DNA from 3 places in the Achromobacter sp. F4_2707 genome. Region 1 is predicted to be linked to each of the others. Evidence: predicted binding sites of a transcription regulator. Region 1 holds the regulator's gene; each other region holds the start of a gene.

Evidence for each region. Region 1 encodes FNR, which switches genes on or off when oxygen is low (the NO sensors DNR and NnrR bind a similar motif). Its sites were predicted from a motif close to TTGATNNNNATCAA; they were not measured.
Region 2: the regulator FNR is predicted to act here: its motif matches at 3,082-3,095, upstream of VRY85_RS05170 (ribonucleoside triphosphate reductase).
Region 3: the regulator FNR is predicted to act here: its motif matches at 4,945-4,958, upstream of azu (azurin).

The regions. Positions count from the first base shown of each region.
Region 1 covers NZ_JAZDRJ010000008.1:44,894-51,263, reverse strand. Annotated here, with positions in the region: gene VRY85_RS09265 (LysR substrate-binding domain-containing protein) at 1-872, shown strand, start outside; gene fnr (fumarate/nitrate reduction transcriptional regulator Fnr) at 1,020-1,748, shown strand; gene VRY85_RS09255 (hypothetical protein) at 1,774-2,022, opposite strand; gene VRY85_RS09250 (FixH family protein) at 2,118-2,324, opposite strand; gene ccoG (cytochrome c oxidase accessory protein CcoG) at 2,379-3,884, opposite strand; gene ccoP (cytochrome-c oxidase, cbb3-type subunit III) at 3,913-4,842, opposite strand; gene VRY85_RS09235 (cbb3-type cytochrome oxidase subunit 3) at 4,851-5,009, opposite strand; gene ccoO (cytochrome-c oxidase, cbb3-type subunit II) at 5,009-5,704, opposite strand; gene ccoN (cytochrome-c oxidase, cbb3-type subunit I) at 5,718-6,370, opposite strand, start outside.
Region 2 covers NZ_JAZDRJ010000004.1:40,060-46,429, reverse strand. Annotated here, with positions in the region: gene VRY85_RS05185 (LysR family transcriptional regulator) at 1-212, shown strand, start outside; gene VRY85_RS05180 (anaerobic ribonucleoside-triphosphate reductase activating protein) at 250-1,041, opposite strand; gene nrdD (anaerobic ribonucleoside-triphosphate reductase) at 1,044-1,250, opposite strand; gene VRY85_RS05170 (ribonucleoside triphosphate reductase) at 1,286-2,986, opposite strand; gene VRY85_RS05165 (FadR/GntR family transcriptional regulator) at 3,259-4,032, shown strand; gene VRY85_RS05160 (FAD-binding oxidoreductase) at 4,029-5,438, shown strand; gene VRY85_RS05155 (formate dehydrogenase subunit gamma) at 5,554-6,370, shown strand, end outside.
Region 3 covers NZ_JAZDRJ010000010.1:2,518-8,887, reverse strand. Annotated here, with positions in the region: gene VRY85_RS10700 (TatD family hydrolase) at 1-227, shown strand, start outside; gene VRY85_RS10695 (ankyrin repeat domain-containing protein) at 224-1,021, shown strand; gene VRY85_RS10690 (RsiV family protein) at 1,036-1,848, opposite strand; gene VRY85_RS10685 (glutathione peroxidase) at 1,873-2,358, opposite strand; gene arsC (arsenate reductase (glutaredoxin)) at 2,462-2,806, shown strand; gene VRY85_RS10675 (NAD(P)H-dependent oxidoreductase) at 2,890-4,227, shown strand; gene azu (azurin) at 4,382-4,828, opposite strand; gene VRY85_RS10665 (YeiH family protein) at 5,053-6,126, opposite strand; gene VRY85_RS10660 (LysR substrate-binding domain-containing protein) at 6,279-6,370, shown strand, end outside.

The DNA.
Region 1 (6,370 bases):
CCGCCGCTGCGCGGCAGGAAGGTGTCGCCCCCGCCATGATAGGCCGCCGCATCAATGCATTAGAGGCGCGGCTGGGTATCAAGTTGCTGGTGCGCTCCACACGCAGCATGTCGCTGACATCCGAAGGGAGTCTATTCTTAGAAGAGGCTCAGCGCATCCTGCGCGAGCTGAACGACTTGGAGTCACGTATATCGCAAGGCAGCGTGCGCCCGTCCGGCCACCTGCGCGTCAGCGCCCCCGCAGGGTTCGGGCGCCGCCATGTCGCCCCGCTTCTGCCCGACTTCACCGCTTCCTACCCAGATGTCAGTATTAGCTTGGATCTCAGCGATCGATTAGTCGATCTCATCGACGAAGGCTACGATTGCGCCATCCGTATAGGCGAGCTGGAGGATTCCCGCATAGTGGGCGTTCGGCTGGCAGACAACAAGCGTGTCATAGTCGCCTCGCCTTCATACCTCCAGCGCAACGGCCGCCCTAATTCGCCCGATGACCTGCTGGAACACAACTGCCTATCTTTCGGCCAACAAGGCAACCAAGCCAAAGGCTGGCTACTGACTCAAAACGGCCAAGTACGCGCCATTCGGGTAAAGGGCAACCTTGCATGCAGCGACGGCTCAGTTCTGCATCAGTGGACACTTGCTGGCATGGGGCTGGCTTGGCGCTCGCTTTGGGAGGTTCAGGAAGATATTGAAGCCGGCCATCTGATTACGGTACTCGACGAATATGCTGCACCTGTAAATGGTATATTTGCCCTGATGCCTGAACGCAAACATCTACCTCAAAGGCTGCGCTTATTCTTGGATATGCTCAAAGGGCACTACTCTTCGCCCACGTACTGGAACGGCGGCTTAAACAAACAAACGCCCGAGTAACACAGATGGGCGGAAATCAAAAGCTGCGCCTCCTAGCATAAAACCACCAACATGACAATCGGGACAGGCACCCGGCTATCCTTTATACTTGATCTATATCAAACAGCACTGGCGAGCCGCTGTGCGCCCGCAAGGGCAACCTGACGTATGCAAAAGCGAATTAGTGTAACTTCCGACTCCACCCGTTGCTCAACCTGTATGTTGAGCGAACTGTGCTTTCCTTTAGGTATGGCACGCAACGATGTCGCGAGGCTTGATGAGCTTATCCGGGAGCGCATTCGCGTGCCCAAGGGTTCGGCTCTCTTTCACCTGGGCGACAAAACCGAAGCAGTCTACGGTATCCGGTCTGGCACACTTAAAACTCAACTTGAAGACGCTGCTGGCCAAGTACAGATCACCGGCTTCCTGCTACCCGGCGAGATTCTCGGCATGGACGGCTTGGTAAACAACACTCATGTTTCCCATGCTATCGCTCTGGAAGACAGCGAGGTCTGTGTGATTCGCATTGACGACATGGATCAGCTTTCGCTGCATTTCCCTGCCCTGCAACAGCAGTTTCGCAGGTTGATGAGCAAGGAAATCAACCGTTCTCACCAATTGGTGATGTCGCTGGGGTCTTTACGTTCGGAACAACGACTGGCAGCCTTTTTACTAAACCTGTCGCATCGGCTTTCCGCCTTGGGCTATTCGCCCTATGAGTTTGTACTTCGCATGAGCCGTGAAGAAATCGGCAACTATCTCGGCCTGACTCTCGAAACCGTCAGCAGGCTGTTTTCACGCTTTGCGCGCGAAGGCCTGCTACAAATTCGCCAGCGAGAAGTCCATATTCTTGATATCCAGGCCCTGCGCAGCCTTTCCGGCAGCGACTGCGGCTAAGCGCGATTACGCCGCCCCAGGCGCCCTATAAAGGGTCGCCGAATTCATCGTACTCACGCGGACGTGGCGCGATTTTAAGCGTCAGTGTGCTGGACAGCGCGGCCATCACCCAGAAAAAGAAAAAACCTATTGTGTAAGCCTGCATACGGCTGGTCTCGATATGCCCGAAAATCACGAGATCCAGAGGGTCTATGAAGGCGAACACAAAAAAGGTCATCATCGCAGCGACCAGAAAAGAAGGCCACATTATCCACATCAATGAACGCCATTTCATAGAGCGGTCTCCTGCTTCTTCAACGCCAAGGGCGTAATTCCCCTAACAAACAGCTTAGCGCTGCTGTAGATAACGAACCTTGAATTCGCGCACATTCAGGGTTGAGCCTTAGTTTCTACCTGAGGTTTGGTCACCACGAGACCTCGCTTTACCCCACCATCACGGATTTCCTGATCTGAAAAATTCTGGAAAGCCAGATAAATGGTGATCGCACACCCAATAATGGCTAGGGCGGGACCTGCCATGAGAATCCAGGGCCAGGGTTCGCGATACCAGGGCTTCGCTTGATCAGTGTCTTTCATGCCACGTGCTTGTTTGAGGTTTAATTAATACGATATCGGTTTTCAATGTTGATATCAATTGGGAACGTAAAAACTAGACGGTTCAACAGCCTCGATCTCCCGGCCCTGCTCCGATGTCGCACTCGCGCGAAATTCGATATTGTGCAAGCCTGGCTCCGCCTGACCAACCGGCATCCGTACCACAATAGGTACCAGCCTATTGGATGCCGCTGGGATTTCTACCGTAGAAGTTTTATCGCCGTCGGTTGTTGTCACCACGATTTCGGGCACACCGGACGCGGACAACGACAAGGTCAACGGCTCTTCCGCCGTATTGATGATCTGAAGGCGGTACACGTTTTCAATCATGCCGCCCGGCACCTCACGACCCAAAGCCCCTCGGTCACGGATCACATCAAACCGCAAGGTAGTGCGTGTCGCCAGAGACACCATGAAGGCGATGAAGATAACGCCCAAAATGGCGGTATAGACCATCGTGCGCGGGCGCAAGGTGCGCTTGCGTACTTGCTGCTGTGTCAGACCTTCCTTAATGGCGTTCCCCGACGTGTAACGGATCAGGCCTCGGGGGTACTCCATTTTGTCCATGACGGTATCACAGGCATCTACACAGGCGCCGCACCCGATACACATGTATTGCATGCCTTCGCGGATATCGATACCGGTGGGACAGACCTGCACGCACAGACTACAGTCTACGCAATCTCCCATGCCGGCTTCTTTGTGATCAATCCGGCGAGAGCGACCGCCACGCGGCTCCCCGCGCACATAGTCGTAGGTGACAACGAACGTGTCTTCGTCAACCATAACGCTCTGAAAACGAGCGTAGGGACACATGTACTTGCAGACTTGTTCGCGCATGAAACCGGCATTGCCCCAGGTGGCAAAGCCGTAGAAGAACATCCAGAACCACTGCCAGAAACCCAGAGTTCCGGCAAACACACCCAGCAGCAGTTCGCGAATAGGTGCGAAATAACCGATGAATGTAAAGCCCGTCCACAGCGCAATCAGCACCCACAGAATGTGTTTCGTGGCTTTGACGCGGAACTTGCGCAGGCTCCAGGGGGCTTCATCAAGCCGAATGCGGGCCAACCGGTCGCCTTCGACCTTGCGCTCGACCCACATGAATATTTCGGTATAAACGGTTTGAGGACAGGCGTAACCACAGAATAGCCGGCCTGCCAACGCCGTAAATAAAAACAGCGAGAATGCTGAAAGCACCAGCAAGACAGTCAGGTAAATGATGTCTTGCGGCCACAGCACCATGCCGAAGATATAAAACTTGCGAGCGCCCAGATCAAATAGAACAGCCTGGCGGTCATTCCATTGCAACCAGGGCAGCCCGTAGAAAATAATCTGCGTAAAGTAAACGAGCGCAACACGCCATTTAGCGAAATAGCCCGTGACCGAACGCGGATAGATTTTATTCCGTACGTCGGCCAGGGCTTTTTCAACTACGGGTGAGGACCCACCCCCCGGCCTTGAGATCGGTTGAGGCTGCCATTTAGGGGCGTCCTCTTGACCTTCGTTGCGGGGCTTGACGGTGGGATCCTGACTACTCATTACTTGTGTTTACCTTGGATTAAATGCTTCAGTTAGCGGCGGCAACAACATTGCCATCGTTATTCGACAGCCCCCAGACCCAGGCCGCCAGCAGGCGAATCTGATCTTCGGTCATCAGGTTCTTCTGAGGCGGCATGATGTTCTCACGCCCATTCAGAATAGTCTGAACGATGGAGGCTTCTGAACTGCCGTGCAGCCAGATATTGTCGGTCAGATTGGGGGCGCCCAGGGCGGTATTACCTGTGCCGTCGGCACCATGGCAAGCCACGCAGAACGCATCAAAATGACGCTTACCAGCCACGATGCGCATGGGATCGTGAGCCAGGCCGGACAAAGAGCGAACGTACTGAGCGGTATCGGACGCTTCGGACGGGCTGAGCTGAGAACCCCATGGCGGCATCATGCCGTGACGGCCTTCCGTAATCGTGTGAATGATCTGCTCCGGTTCGCCGCCCCAGATCCAGTCGTTATCAGCCAAATTGGGAAAGCTGGCCGCACCACGCGCATCGGAACCATGGCACTGAGCACAGTTATTCAGGAACAAACGTTGGCCGATCTCACGTGCTTCCGCGTCCTTCGCCACATCTTCGAAGGACATTTCTGCGTAACGCGCATAGATCGGAGCAATACGTTCCTGCAACTCGATCTGGTTAGCCCGTACTTCACGAGCGGAACTGTAGCCCGTTACACCTGGGCCGAAACCCAGTGCCGGATACAAGACGAACATTCCCAGGGCAACCACACACAGCAGAATGAACATGATAGTCCACCAGCGTGGAATCGGATTGTTCAGTTCAGTGAGGTCACCGTCCCAGACATGGCCAGTGTCTTCGACCTGGTCGATCTCGCGCTTCAGCCAAACCCGCTGCGAAAACAGCAGGATTAGACAGAATACGACACCACCAAGGGCCAGAGTTGCAATCCAGTAGCTCCAGAAGCTACTTACAAAATCGTTCATGGAAGCTCCTAATTCTTTTTATCCGTGGTGCCTTCATCAGGCAAAGCGAAAGGCAGCATGGCCGCTTCGCGGTTCGCCTGTGCCCGGCCGCGCGAGAATGCCCACCAGCAAATACCAAGGAAGGTAATCATTGCCAGAATGGTGGCAAGAGCATTGATGATTGCGATCATTGCTGATCTCCTTGAGCGGTGATGTCCGCAGGCCGTTCGCCGCCCTGGAGCACGGCGCGCTCAGCCGCTGCACGGCCAGCCACACCCAACCCCTGCAGATAGGCAACGATGGCGTCTTCTTCCGTCTTGCCTACCAGTGCCTCGGGGGCCGCTTCGATTTGCTCTTCCGTATAGGGCACACCCAGGCGAGTCAACGCACGCATACGAGCGGATACGTTGGTGCCCTCAACGGTGTTGTGCTGCAGCCACGGATAGGCCGGCATATTGGATTCCGCAACCACAGCGCGAGGATCGCGCAAGTGAACGCGGTGCCAATCATCAGAGTAACGCTGACCTACGCGGGCGAGGTCAGGGCCGGTGCGCTTGGAACCCCACAGGAAGGGGTGCTCGTACACACCCTCACCTGCCAGAGAGTAAGGGCCATAACGCTGCACTTCCGAGCTGAGCATACGGATTTGCTGCGAGTGACACCCAACGCAACCCTCGCGGATATAGATGTCGCGCCCGACCAACCGCAGCGGGTCGTAGGGCTCCACGCCCTCGGTCGCCACGGTGGTGGAGTGCTGGAAGAACAGCGGCACAATTTGGGCCAGGCCAGCAAAGGAGATGACCAGGAAGCTGAAGAACATCAGCCAGCCCACGTTGGTTTCTACCAACTTGTGCGAAAAGAATTTGGTTTTTTCTTGCGCCATTTTTGAAATTCTCCTAGGCGGTGGCCGGTGTCGTGCTCGCGGGCGGGATACGCAGCGCAGGGTCACGTGCATCGGGGCTGTACAGGGGAACCTCGGGGTTCACGCCCTTGACGCCAATGCGTACGGTCATGAGTGTGTTCCAGAGCATGATGACAATGCCAGCCAAGAACATCAGGCCGCCCAACAGACGGATCGCGTAGAACGGGTAAGTTGCCTTAACCGCCTCAACAAAGGAGTAGGTCAGCGTGCCGTCGGGGCTCGTAGCGCGCCACATCAGGCCTTGCATCACACCAGCAATCCACATGGCGGCGATATACAGCACCACGCCCAGGGTTGCGATCCAGAAGTGAACCTCAATGGCCTTTGTGCTGTACATGCTGGTACGGCCGAACAGGCGCGGAATCAGGTAGTACAGGGAACCAATGGTGATCATTGCCACCCAGCCCAATGCACCAGAGTGCACGTGGCCGACCGTCCAGTCAGTGTAGTGCGACAGCGCATTCACTGTGCGGATGGACATCATGGAACCTTCAAACGTGGACATGCCGTAGAACGACAGCGACACCACCAGGAACTTCAGGATGGGGTCGGTGCGCAGCTTGTGCCATGCGCCGGACATCGTCATGATGCCGTTGATCATGCCACCCCAGGATGGAGCCAGCAGAA
Region 2 (6,370 bases), on a different contig from region 1:
TGGCGGCAGGTCGTGGTGTCGCGGCGCTGCCGCGCTGGTTGGTCTTGGAGTATGCCAGCCGCATGGCGATTGTGCCGGTGCGGCTGGGCAAAGAAGGTATCCATAAACAGATTCATCTGGGGCGGCGGGATTCCGATGCCGAGCCAGCGTATTTGAAGGCATTTATTGAGCTGGCTCGTTCGCTGCCCGTTGAAGAAGCGCCGATCGCCTGAACAGGTCTGCCTCCGTGAGCGGGAAGGCCACCCCGATTCAGCCGCCGCCTTCTTTACGCAGAATGAAATGAGGAAATAGTGCGTGCAGCTCCGCGAGTAAGGCCTCACCCGGGTAATCGTGGAAGCGCGTATGGTTCAGTGCATCGTCCTGGCATCCTGTAGGTCGAAAGACCTGCAGTGCATAATGCGTCACGCCCGAGCGCGCCAGTTGCCGAGCTAATGTACGGATTTCGTCTTCATCATGCAGCCGGGGGTGGATCGTTGTGCGAACCTCGTAGCTCACTCCGGTTTGCAACACGGCGCGCAGGCTTTCAAAGGCCGGTGCGCCGCTATTGCGCACTTGAGTCACAGCCTCATAACCTGCTCCCGTGGCTTTGATGTCCAAGCCTACCCAGTCCACCAGCGGCAATACCTTGCGTAGCCGATCCGGGTATATGCCGCCGGTGTGCAGCCCTACCAAGAAACTGTGCTCGCGAGCTTCCAGCATGGCTGTTTCCAAGCCGGAATCCATGGTGGGTTCGCCGCCACTAAACACCACTGCGTCGATCAGACCCGTCCGCCGCCGCAAGAATGCGCTGATGTCATCCCAACTGATTGGGCTTTCGGCGGTGCGGGCCTGGAGATGGGGGTTGTGACAATAGCCGCAGCGCCAGGGACAGCCCTGTACGAAAAGCACCGCGCACAGCTTGCCGGGAAAATCGGTGGCGGAAAAAGGTGTGATTCCTCCCACTTTCAGCGTAATGGGCGGCAGCAATGCAACGGTCTCAGCGGAAAGCCCAGCCGACTCAGGCCGGGCCGCCGCCTGTGAGAGAGCAACGGCGGCGTGCATGGTCAGGCTGCCAAGTTTTTGCGGTGGCTGAACACACTGGCGCTCAGGCCGGCCGCACTTTCCGTAAAGTATCGCCGTTCGTGAAATTCGCCTTTTTTACCGATGTTGAACGACGAAACCGGCCGATGGTAGCCCATGACGCGAGTCCAGACTTCGCAAGGCTGGCGCTCGTCGTCACGTAGTGTGATGGTTTGCAAGTGTGTAGACATAGTAGATTCCTCAGAAAGATGATAGGGAGGTAAGGTCAGGCGGCTTCCCGCTGCTTGCGTGCCAGAATCTCTTCGTCGCACTTGGGGCAGTACGGGTGGTTGCCGCTCAGGTAGCCATGCACGGGGCAGATGGAAAAGGTTGGGGTGACGGTGATGTAGGGCAGGCGGAAGTTGCCCAATGCGCGCTGCACCAAGGTGCGGCAAGCGTCGGCGCTGGACAGCGATTCGGTCATGTACAGATGTAGCACCGTGCCGCCGGTATATTTACATTGCAGAGCATCTTGGCGTTCTAGCGCTTCAAAGGGGTCGTCCGTGAAGCCCACCGGCAATTGCGATGAGTTCGTGTAGTAAGGCGTTTCATGGGTCCCCGCCTGAAAAATATCGGGCCAGCGCTTACGGTCTTCCTTGGCGAAACGATAGGTCGTGCCTTCGGCAGGCGTCGCTTCCAGGTTGTACATGTGGCCGGTTTCTTGCTGGAATTCCACCATTCGCGCACGTACGTGATCCAGCAGCCGCAATGCAAATTCATGGCCCCAACGGGTGGTAATGTCGTGTTCGTCGCGCGTGAAATTACGGATCATTTCATTGATGCCATTCACGCCCAGGGTGGAAAAATGGTTGCGCAAGGTGCCCAGATAGCGCCGCGTATACGGAAACAGGCCGTCGTCCATCAGTTGCTGAATAACTGTGCGCTTGATTTCCAAGCTGTCTCGCCCCAATTCCAGAAGCTCATCCAGGCGCGCCATCAGTGCTGCTTCATCGCCAGCGTATAAATACCCCAGCCGCGCACAGTTAACGGTGACCACCCCCAGCGAGCCGGTCTGTTCAGCCGAGCCAAACAGGCCGTTGCCGCGCTTAAGCAGCTCGCGCAAATCAAGCTGCAGGCGGCAGCACATGGAACGGATCATGTTCGGCTTGAGTTCCGAATTGATGAAGTTCTGGAAGTAGGGCAGGCCGTAGCGCGCCGTCATTTCGAATAGGCGTTGCGTATTGGGGCTGTGCCAGTCGAAATCTTCCGTGATGTTGTACGTGGGAATAGGGAAGGTAAATACCCGCCCTTTGGCATCGCCATCCATCATCACTTCTATATAGGCGCGGTTAATCAAGTCCATTTCCGCCTGGAGGTCGCCATAAGTGAAGGGCATTTCCTCACCGCCGATAACTGGTACTTGTTCGCGTAAGTCTTCTGGGCAAACCCAGTCGAAAGTCAGGTTGGTAAAAGGGGTTTGTGTGCCCCAGCGCGATGGCACATTCAGGTTGTAGATGAGTTCTTGCATGCACTGGCGCACCGCTTCGTAACTGAGCGCATCTTTGCGTACGAAGGGCGCCATATAGGTATCAAAGGAGCTGAAGGCTTGGGCACCCGCCCATTCGTTTTGCATGGTGCCCAGGAAGTTCACGATCTGCCCAACCGCGCTGGACATATGCCGTGGCGGGCCTGACTCAACCTTGCCAGGCACCCCGTTCAAACCCTCGTGCAGGAGCGTGCGCAATGACCAGCCGGCGCAGTAGCCGGACAGCATGTCCAGATCATGAATGTGCAAATCGCCTTCGCGATGGGCCTCGCCAATATCTGGTGGGTAGACGTGGTCTAGCCAGTAATTGGCGATCACCTTGCCCGACAAATTAAGAATTAAACCGCCCAGCGAATACCCCTGATTGGCATTGGCATTCACGCGCCAGTCCGCCCGATTCAGGTATTCATCCACTGACGACCGTACGTCGATCCTTGCCATAGCTGACCCTCTTGAATACTGTATTTAGTGATTGGTGGACTTTAAATCACTACATGTAGTGCTTCAAGGGCTGCATCTAACAGATTTGGAAATGCTTGATCTATCTTAAAAATGGCTGAGCCGACGGGCGTTTTGGCGCAAATCAGGGGGCTTAGAAAGGGCGCGACAGATAAGGAAACCAAGACGGCGCCAGAGTAACGCTTGCAACAGCCATACGATGCTTGGTGCCGTAAACCTTATCTGGTTATCTGATAACCTGATAATATGCTCCTATGCTGAAACAACGCACCAGTCTGACCGATCATGTGGCAGACGTTCTCACCAATAGAATCCTGGAGGGTCAATACGCCGTTGGCGAAAAACTGCCGGCTGGCCGCTTGCTTGCCGAAGAGTTTGGCGTGAGTGCGGCCGTCATTCGCGAGGCGACCGAAAGGTTGCGCACCCAGGGGCTGGTACGTAGCCGCCAGGGTGTGGGTTGCATGGTGTTGAGCAACGTTCTACAGGACGGTTTCCAAATGAATACCGCACAGGCCGGTGATCGCCAGGCCTTGCTGCACATATACGAGTTGCGGGCGGGCTTGGAAGGGGAAGCGGCGGCGTTGGCGGCGCAGCGCGCTACCGAGGAAGACCTGCGTCACATGGCGCATATTCTTGCTGAGCTCAGGGCGTCTTTGCATGTGCCTGAAAGCGCTCTGGAATGGGATTTCGCCTTTCACCGCAGCTTGACCGCAGCCACCCATAATCCGCACTATTCACAGCTCCTGGCGTATTTGTCAGACCAGTGGCGCCACAGTGTGCAAGTGGCCCGTCTACATACGCTGAAGCTGGAAATGGCAGGCCCCGCCACTGATGAATCTGCACTGGCGCGCACCCAAAGTGTGCACGAAGAACATGAGGCCATATTTAGGGCGATTCGTGCGCGCGACCCCATGGAGGCCCGCTTACGCGCCCAGGAACATCTGCAGCGTGCGTGCGAACGGCTTGGGCTTGATGTGTCGGTTTCAACCTCTTCTTCTCCTTCTTCCTTTAACGCAGGCCGTAAATGAATCAAGAATTTCTTAAGACCCTGGTGCAAACGCTTGGCGAGGATGTCGTCATCAGCGATCCGGCTGAAATCGAACCGTGGCTGACCGATTGGCGCGGGGTCTACAAAGGCAACGCGCAGGCGGTGGTGCGGCCCACCAACACCCATCAGGTGGCTGATTGCTTGCGGCTGTGTAATGAGCATCGTGTCCCGGTTGTGCCCAGGGGCGGCAACACCGGTTTGTGCGGTGGGGCCACGCCGGACCTCTCACCCGCCAACATCGTGTTGTCGCTGGATCGCATGAACCAGATTCGCGCCATCGACACCATTTCCAATACGCTAGTGGCGGATGCGGGTTGCATATTAGGCAATTTGCGCCGGGCGGCCGAAGAACAAGGGCGTTTGCTCCCGCTGAGTTTGGCGGCAGAAGATTCCTCGCAGATCGGCGGTAACCTGGCCACCAACGCTGGCGGCGTGAATGTGGTGCGCTACGGCATGGCGAGGGAAATGGTGCTGGGGATAGAGGCGGTGCTACCCAACGGCGAAATTTTCAACGGCCTGCAAACGCTGCATAAGGACAATACCGGCTACGACCTCAAGCAACTTTTTATTGGCTCGGAAGGCACCTTAGGCGTGATTACCGGGGTGGCGCTCAAGCTTCACCCCCTGAACCAAGTCCGTTCCGTTGTGCTGGCGGCCGTGGAGTCGGCTCAACAGGCGTTGGAACTCCTCCGTTCGGTGTATGGTGCGTGCGGAGCCCGGCTCCAGGCCTTCGAGTACTTTACTGACGAATGCCTGGACCTCGTTCTGACTCACGTAGACGGCATGCACCAGCCGTTTGAGCAGCGGTACGCGGGTTATGTGCTGATCGAGCTGGCGGATACGGCAAATGAGGAGGGCCTGCAGGCCTTACTGGAAGAGGTCATCGGCCAGGCGCTTGAGGACGGTTTGTGCCAGGATGCGGCAGTGTCGGCCTCGCTGTCCCAACTGGAAACGCTATGGCGCTTACGCGAAGAGATTTCTGAAGCGCAGCGGGCGGATGGCCCCCATCTGAAGCACGACATTTCTCTGCCCATTGAGCGCATTCCTCAGTTCATTGAAACCGCTGAGCGCCGCTTGCGGAAGGTTTCACCCGACTGCCGCCTGTTTATCTTCGGCCATTTCGGCGATGGCAACTTGCATTACAACGTGTCTCGCCCGCTGGGGGCCGAGAAAACCTGGGCGGCGGAGTGGGAAGGGAAAGTGGCGGATGCCGTTTTCGGGGAAGTGGCTGACTATGGCGGCAGTATTAGTGCTGAACATGGAATCGGTCAGCTCAAGCGCCATGCTTTCCATCATCACAAAGACCCCATGCAGGTCAGGCTGATGCTGCAGATTAAGCAGATTTTTGATCCTAACTCGATCATGAACCCCGGCAAGATGCTGTAGCAGCAGGCAGGCCGGCATGTGACAAATCATTCCTAAGGGGTACACTGAATCCGGCGGCCTGCGCACCGCTTCAGTGGCAGGCGAAGTTTGAAAATCCCCCAGGAGGTTTTGCACCATGTCCATGCCTGCGCCACTGCTGGGGATCATCGCCCGGCATGCCGCTCAACCGGGAGGGCTGCTGCCCGCACTGCATGAATTGCAAGATGCCCTGGGGTATATCCCCGCCGATTTGGTGGGGGGAATCGCTCAGGGTTTCAATATTTCCCGGGCTGAAGTGCACGGTGTGCTGACCTTCTACCCGGATTTCCGCACGCAGCCCGCAAGCCCCCACACCTTGCGCATCTGTCGTGCGGAATCCTGTCAAGCCAAAGGCGGCGAAGCGCTGGCCGAGCACGCCCGTCAGCTGTTGGGCTGTGATTTCCACGAAACAAGCAGCGACGCCGCTATCACGCTAGAACCCGTCTACTGCCTGGGCCTGTGCGCCCAATCTCCCGCTGTCGAGCTGGATGGCGAACCCCATGCGCGTGTCACCCCTGAAAAGCTTGAACATCTGGTTCAGCAAGCAAGGGGCGGTGCGGCCTGTAGCTCGCGGGATTCACGCCAAGCCGCTCGCGCGGCCAACACTGCGCGGTCGGAAATTCAGAAATGGGCCGGGCAGCCACAACAGAACGAGCTTGTGACTCTGTATGTGCCCTGTGATGCCTCTGCCTTGGTCGTGGGCGCGGATGAGGTGGTGCGGGCAATTGAAGACGAAGCCGCCGCGCGAAATCTGCCGGTGCGCGTCGTCAGAAACGGCTCGCGCGGCATGCTGTGGCTGGAAACTCTTGTCGAAGTGGCAACGTCTGGCGGGCGCGTGGCATATGGCCCGGTGCGAGCGCACGATGTGTCAGGCCTTTTTGACGCAGGCTGGCTGCAAGGCAACGCTCACCCCT
Region 3 (6,370 bases), on a different contig from region 1:
AGGAAGTGGCAAAGCGGGTTCCGCTTGAGCGTATGCTGATCGAAACCGACGCGCCGTTCCTAGCTCCTGTTCCGTATCGCGGCAAGCGCAATGACCCATCAAAAGTACGACATGTAGCGGAGAAGATTGCCGATTTACGGGGTATCTCCGTGGCTGAAGTCGAAGAACGGACCACAGCCAATTTCTTTGATCTGTTCAGCAAAGCCGCAGCGGCCCGACACTCATGAAAACACATCCATTTCCCCTTTCCCGGCTCCGCCTCAAACTCATCAGCGGCGTAGCCGCCGCGGCATTCAGCCTGGGGGCGCACGCAGCGCCTGCCGCGTCATGGTGGATTGATGTCGTGAATGATCGCGGCAGCAATGTGCGCGAGCAGCTGGCGCGCGGCACCGACCCTAATGCCTTGGATGCCGAGCAGTTGCCAACCTTAATGCTGGCCATACGCAGTGGCGCGTGGCAGGTGTACGATGCTTTGCTGGCTCACCCCGACATACAAGTCGAGATCCAGAACCAGCATGGCGAAACGCCGCTGATGTACCTCGCTTTATTGGGGGAAACAGAGCGTGCAGCGGCCTTAATAGAGCGGGGCGCTCAGGTTAACAAGCTGGGATGGACGCCTTTGCATTATGCTGCGTCACGCGGCCAAGCCGACACGGCCCGCATGCTGATCAAAAAAGGCGCCATTGTGAACGCGCCAGCGCCCGACGGCACGACTGCACTGATGATGGCAGCCTATGCGGGCAGCCGTGAAGTCGCGCAGCTTCTGTTGGATAATGGTGCGGACGCAACGGCAGTCAACCTGAACAAGAATACCGCCGCAGACTGGGCGCGCGAGCGCAATCACACCCGTCTGGCCAGCGAGCTTGACGAAGTCGCGCAGCGCACGCAGGCACGACGCGAGGGGCGGCCTGAGCCACAACCTGTGAAAACGCCTGAAGCGCCTGCTCCTGCCGCCAGTACGACTGAACCCAGCGGTACCTCGCGCTATTTTGATTTGGATCGCTTCGAAAGAGAAGATTAAGGCATGTGGCAGGATCAACCTGCTCGCATGGACAGATAATCTACCCTCAACACCCCGTCCAGTTCACGATAGGGAATCAGCAGTTCAGGCTGGCCGTAGGAATAGGGTGCGAGTTGATAAGTGTCGTATTTCACGACAATGCCTTGGTCAGTGAAGGCATAGTTCTCGCTGGGCTGGAAAGGCCAGAGCCGGGCCCAGGCATCGGGGTCTGATTGCGCGTCCGGCTGTCGGGCCAGCCATTGTGCATGGGCGCGTTGTAATGCCGTATTAAAGGCGGGTTTTCCACCCGGTACCAAAATTTGGTCGAGCGGCACGAGCGTACGCCTGGCGTTGTCCCAGTTCAAAAACTGCGTCGCCCCCACGCCATGGGCTGCACCCGTGAAATACTGCCAACTATCTAATTCAATAACAGTCAGAAATTTGCTGCGGTAACGCAGCTTGGCTGCCAGCATGACGCTATCCCGAGAGCCGGCAACCTGCCAGAAATACTCTTCGAACTCATTGATATCGTCGTAAGGCGGTGTGCTGGTATCACTCGTGCCCGTCATCATCGCCAAGGCATGGTCGACCAGGTTAGTGAGGTCTGGGTGGCCGGCGAATACCAGCGTATTGACTTCGAGTGTCGGGCAGTCGCCCTGGCAACCCGGCTTGCTACGCTCCCATTTGATTTCCTGAGCGAACAGGCCGTCGCGGCTGCTGATTTCGTCTGTCGCGTCGGGAATCAGGGTGATGTTACGTGCCGGCCCACTCGCGCATCCGGCAACAAGAGCGGCGCTTAAAAACGCTAGAGCAGGGCGGGCTAAAGCATTGAGTGTTATTTTTCGCATAAGCTCAAATCGTAGCAGAGAGGGTCAGGATGCGAGGGCGCGCTCAATTTCCTTGCGCAAGCTTTCCGGCTTGGCGGTCGGCCCCAAGCGCTGTATGACACGGCCTTCACGGTTTACCAGAAACTTGCTGAAGTTCCACTTGATACTTTCACTTCCCAGAATGCCTGCCTTCTGGCTTTTCAGCCAAACGTACAACGGGTGAGCGTTCGGGCCGTTCACTTCAATTTTTTCAAATAAAGGGAAGGTAATGTCGTAGCGCGAGGCGCAGAATTCCGAAATCGCTTTGGCGTCGCCGGGTTCCTGGCGGCCAAACTGATTGCAGGGGAAAGCCAGCACCGCGAAACCTTGGTCTTTGTAGTCGCGATACAGTATTTCCAACCCAGCGTATTGAGGCGTGAAGCCACATTCCGAAGCAACGTTAACGATAAGTAGCACTTGACCGGCGTAGTCGGCCAGGGCCACTTCGTCGCCATGTATGGAACGGGCAGAAAAAGAAGAGATCGTTTCCATGAATAAGCGTTGGACGTCAATGCCTTAATTTACCATTCTGCGGCAAGCGTCGCGCCGCGCTCTGATAATATGCACGCACCTTCAAGTTTTTTCAGGAATCAGCATGGCAGTTATCTATCACAACCCCCGTTGCGGAACATCCCGAAAAGTCCTGCAAGCCTTGCAAGAACATGGCCACGAAGTGGAAGTGATCGAATACCTCAAACATCCGCTCAAACGCGATGCCTTGGCAAAAATGATCGCAGCTGCCGGGCTGAGCGTGCGCGAAGCCGTGCGCAGCAAGGAAGCGCTGTACACAGAACTGGGTCTGGATGCCCCTTCGGTAGACGATGAGACCCTGTTGCAGGCCATGGAGAATCACCCCATACTCATGAACCGGCCGTTTGCTATCACAGACAAGGGTACGCGTCTGTGCCGGCCTGCTGAAGTCATCGAAGAAATTCTTTAAGCATCCCGGGTTGCCTCCAGGCGGCCCGCACAACAATAAAGTAGAAACCGGCCTGCATTCGCTGGCCGGCTCGGAGACAAAAAATGAGTCTGTATGCGCAATTGCGAGCGCGCGAAGCCGCCGGTCGCCCGATTCGCGTTGGTCTGATCGGGGCAGGGAAGTTCGGTTCCATGTATCTGGCGCAAATACCCCGAACGCCTGGCCTGCATCTGGCGGCCATCGCCGACCTCTATCCTGAATCTGCACATCGCAATCTTGAGCGCGTGGGCTGGGAGACGGGACGCGCCGGAGCCGACAACTTGGATACCGCTATTTCTCAGGGTACGACCTGGGTGACCGACGACTGGCAGGCAGTCGTCAGCGATGAGCGCATCGACATTGTTGTGGAATGCACCGGCCACCCCATTGCAGCGGTGGATCACTGCTTGCAAGCATTTGCTCATGGCAAACATGTGGTCAACGTCACGGTAGAAGCCGACGCGTTTTGCGGCCCCTTGCTAGCTCGCGAAGCGGCGCAGGCGGGGGTAGTGTATTCGCTGGCTTATGGTGACCAGCCCGCCCTGATTTGTGAGCTGGTCGATTGGGCACGAACCTGCGGCTTTCCCGTTGTTGCCGCAGGGCGCGGCCATAAGTGGCTGCCGCATTTCAAAACCTCCACGCCCGAAACCGTTTGGGAGTACTACGGTCTGACACCCGAACAGGCGCAACGCGGCGGTTTAAACCCAAAAATGTTCAACAGCTTTCTCGACGGTTCCAAGCCCTCCATCGAAAGCGCCGCAGTGGCCAACGCTACGGGCTTGGGCGTGCCGTCTGGCGGTTTGCTTTATCCCCCAGCCAGTATTGCCGACATCCCCTTTGTCACCCGCCCCACGTCTGAGGGAGGGGTTCTTGAGCGTAAAGGCATGGTGGAAGTGGTGTCCTGCCTGGAGCCGGATGGTCGTAGCATTCCTTACGATATCCGCATGGGGGTGTGGGTGACGGTAGAAGGAGAAACTTCCTACATCCGCCATTGCTTCGAGGAATACAACGCCCACACCGACCCGAGCGGCCGCTATTTCACGCTGTACAAACGCTGGCACCTTATCGGGCTGGAAGTGGGGATGTCTGTCGCATCGGTGGCCCTGCGTGGCGAAGCCACGGGCACGCCGTCCGAGTGGGTGGCCGATGTCGTTGCCACCTCAAAGCGCGCACTCAAGCAAGGAGAAGTCCTGGATGGGGAGGGCGGCTACACCGTATGGGGGAAATTGCTGCCAGTAGAGCGTTCGCTGGCTTTAGGGGCCGTTCCCTTGGGGCTGGCCCATGACGTGCGCCTCAAACGGGACGTGGCAGCGGACGCAGTCATTACCTGGGATGATGTAGAGATGGACACCAGCACCCGCGCCTATGCGCTGCGGCGGCGCCTCGAATCCATGCATGTTTAGTCAGGATTCCATGGCATCCTAAGACAAACCTATGCCATCCTGGGCAAACGATTCAGAGCAACCGTAAAAACAACTGCGCCCCAGAAATCTGGATATTGATCCAAACTCTGGGGCGCAGCGGTTAAAGGCAGTATTCTGCCCAGCAATCAGTGGCTTACTTAACCACGACCTTGCCGCTCATGATGGCCCAGTGGCCAGGGAAGGAGCAGAAGAAATCGTAGTCGCCGCCGGCGGTGAGGTCAGCAGTCTTGAAGGTGACGGAAGCCGTTTCGCCGCCGCCGATCAGGGCGGTGTGAGCGATGACGCGAGCGTCGTCAGGCTTCAGGTAATCATTAGCGGGGCCGGCCGACGTGGCGTCGTTGGCAACGGCTTGACGATCTTCAGCCTTGGTGATGACAACGTTGTGACCCATTGCAGCCTTGGGCAGCTTGCCTACGTGCTTCAGGTTGACCGTGAATTCGTCGCAGGTCTTGTCTACCACGATTTCTTTGGTGTTGAACTGCATGGCATCGTTGCCTTCAATGTCGGCGGAGCAGTTTGCTGCCATGGCAGGAACAGCCACGAGGGACAGCAGTGCAGCGAATGAGACTTTTGCGAACATAGGTAGATCTCCCTGTCGTATCAAATAGCACCCTCACGAGTCAGGATGTCCTCGCTTCAAGGGCGACCGTGTAATTACGAATCGATTAATTATGCGGCACTAGTGGAAAGTACGTATTGATCTGCATCAATAACGGCTCGCCACCATGCCTAGGCTTCGCAACAAGAAGTGAGAAGCAAACAGCGAACCTGAGCCTATTTTACGCCTTCGGGTGCGCCTTAAGATTAGAGCAAGTAAGAGATCAGCAGATTCAAGCCATAGCCTCCCAACAGCAGGAAGAGAAACAGCACGCCTGCCAGAGCCAGTGGCGCAGCGCCTGCTTGGCGGATGGCGCTGACATGTGTGCGCAGGCCTAGCGCAGCCATTGCCATGGCCAACAGCACTGTACTGATTTCTACCAGCCCTTGCGCAATTTGGGGCGACACAAAGCCTGTGGAGTTGAGTCCAACCGCCACGACAAACCACACGGCAAACCAGGGTAGGGCAGGCGCAGCCGGTTTGGTGGCGCTACTGGCCGCACTCTTGTTGGCTCGACGCTGAACCCACCAGGACACCAGCATCAAGAAGGGCGCCAACATCATCACGCGCAGCATTTTTTCCACTACGGCCGTACCGGCTGCGACTGGCCCGACAGCATCGCCCGCAGCTACGACCTGAGCGACTTCATGCACCGTAGAGCCTATGAATACACCGAAAGCGTGTTCTGACATCCCCAAGTAAGGATAGAGCAGCGGGTATAAAAACATGCTGATGGTGCCAAACACCACTACGGTGGCGACAGCGACTGAAACCTTGTGCGCGGGCGTACGGGCGATGGGTTCCATCGCCATGACCGCTGCCGCCCCACAGATAGCGCTGCCTGCACCAACCAGCATGCATGTCTGGCTATCCATTTTCAGAATGCGTCTGCCTACAGCCATGGCCAGCCCATAGACAGAAAAAATGATAACAATATCCAGAACAATGCCCGCTGCTCCTACCGCAGCAGCTTCCTGAAACGTAAGCCGGAAACCAAACAGAATAATTCCCAGCCTAAGCAGCCTAGCCTTGCAGAAGTCGACACCGGCACTTGTATGGGGAGCAATACGGGGAAAAACCGTGTTTCCCAGCACCATCCCCAGCACAATGGCGAAAGTAAGAGCGCTCAAGCCCACGCTTTTCATGCTTTCAAGCTTGGCCAGCCACAGGCCGCCACTGGCAATGGCGCCAGCCAGCGCCAGCCCTGCCCACCATGAACCGCCAGGCCAGTTGAAAAGCCGGCTGGTCGGAAGCGTTGGGTTTGAGTGGTGCGTGGACATAATGGGGCAGATCAGACAAACAATGTATCAACAGCATACGTAGCGGCATCCTATAAGTCGAATGCATAATATTCACCACCTCATAACTTTTAGTTAAACTAAGTGTTGCTCCTGCGGTGAGCGGGCGGCTTATTCTCTATTCAGCGATTTATATGCGACTCAATCTGCACTTATTACGTGTCTTCCATCATGTCGCGCGGGAAGGCAGCTTCTCGGAAGCCGCACGCCAGCTCTGCATCAGCCA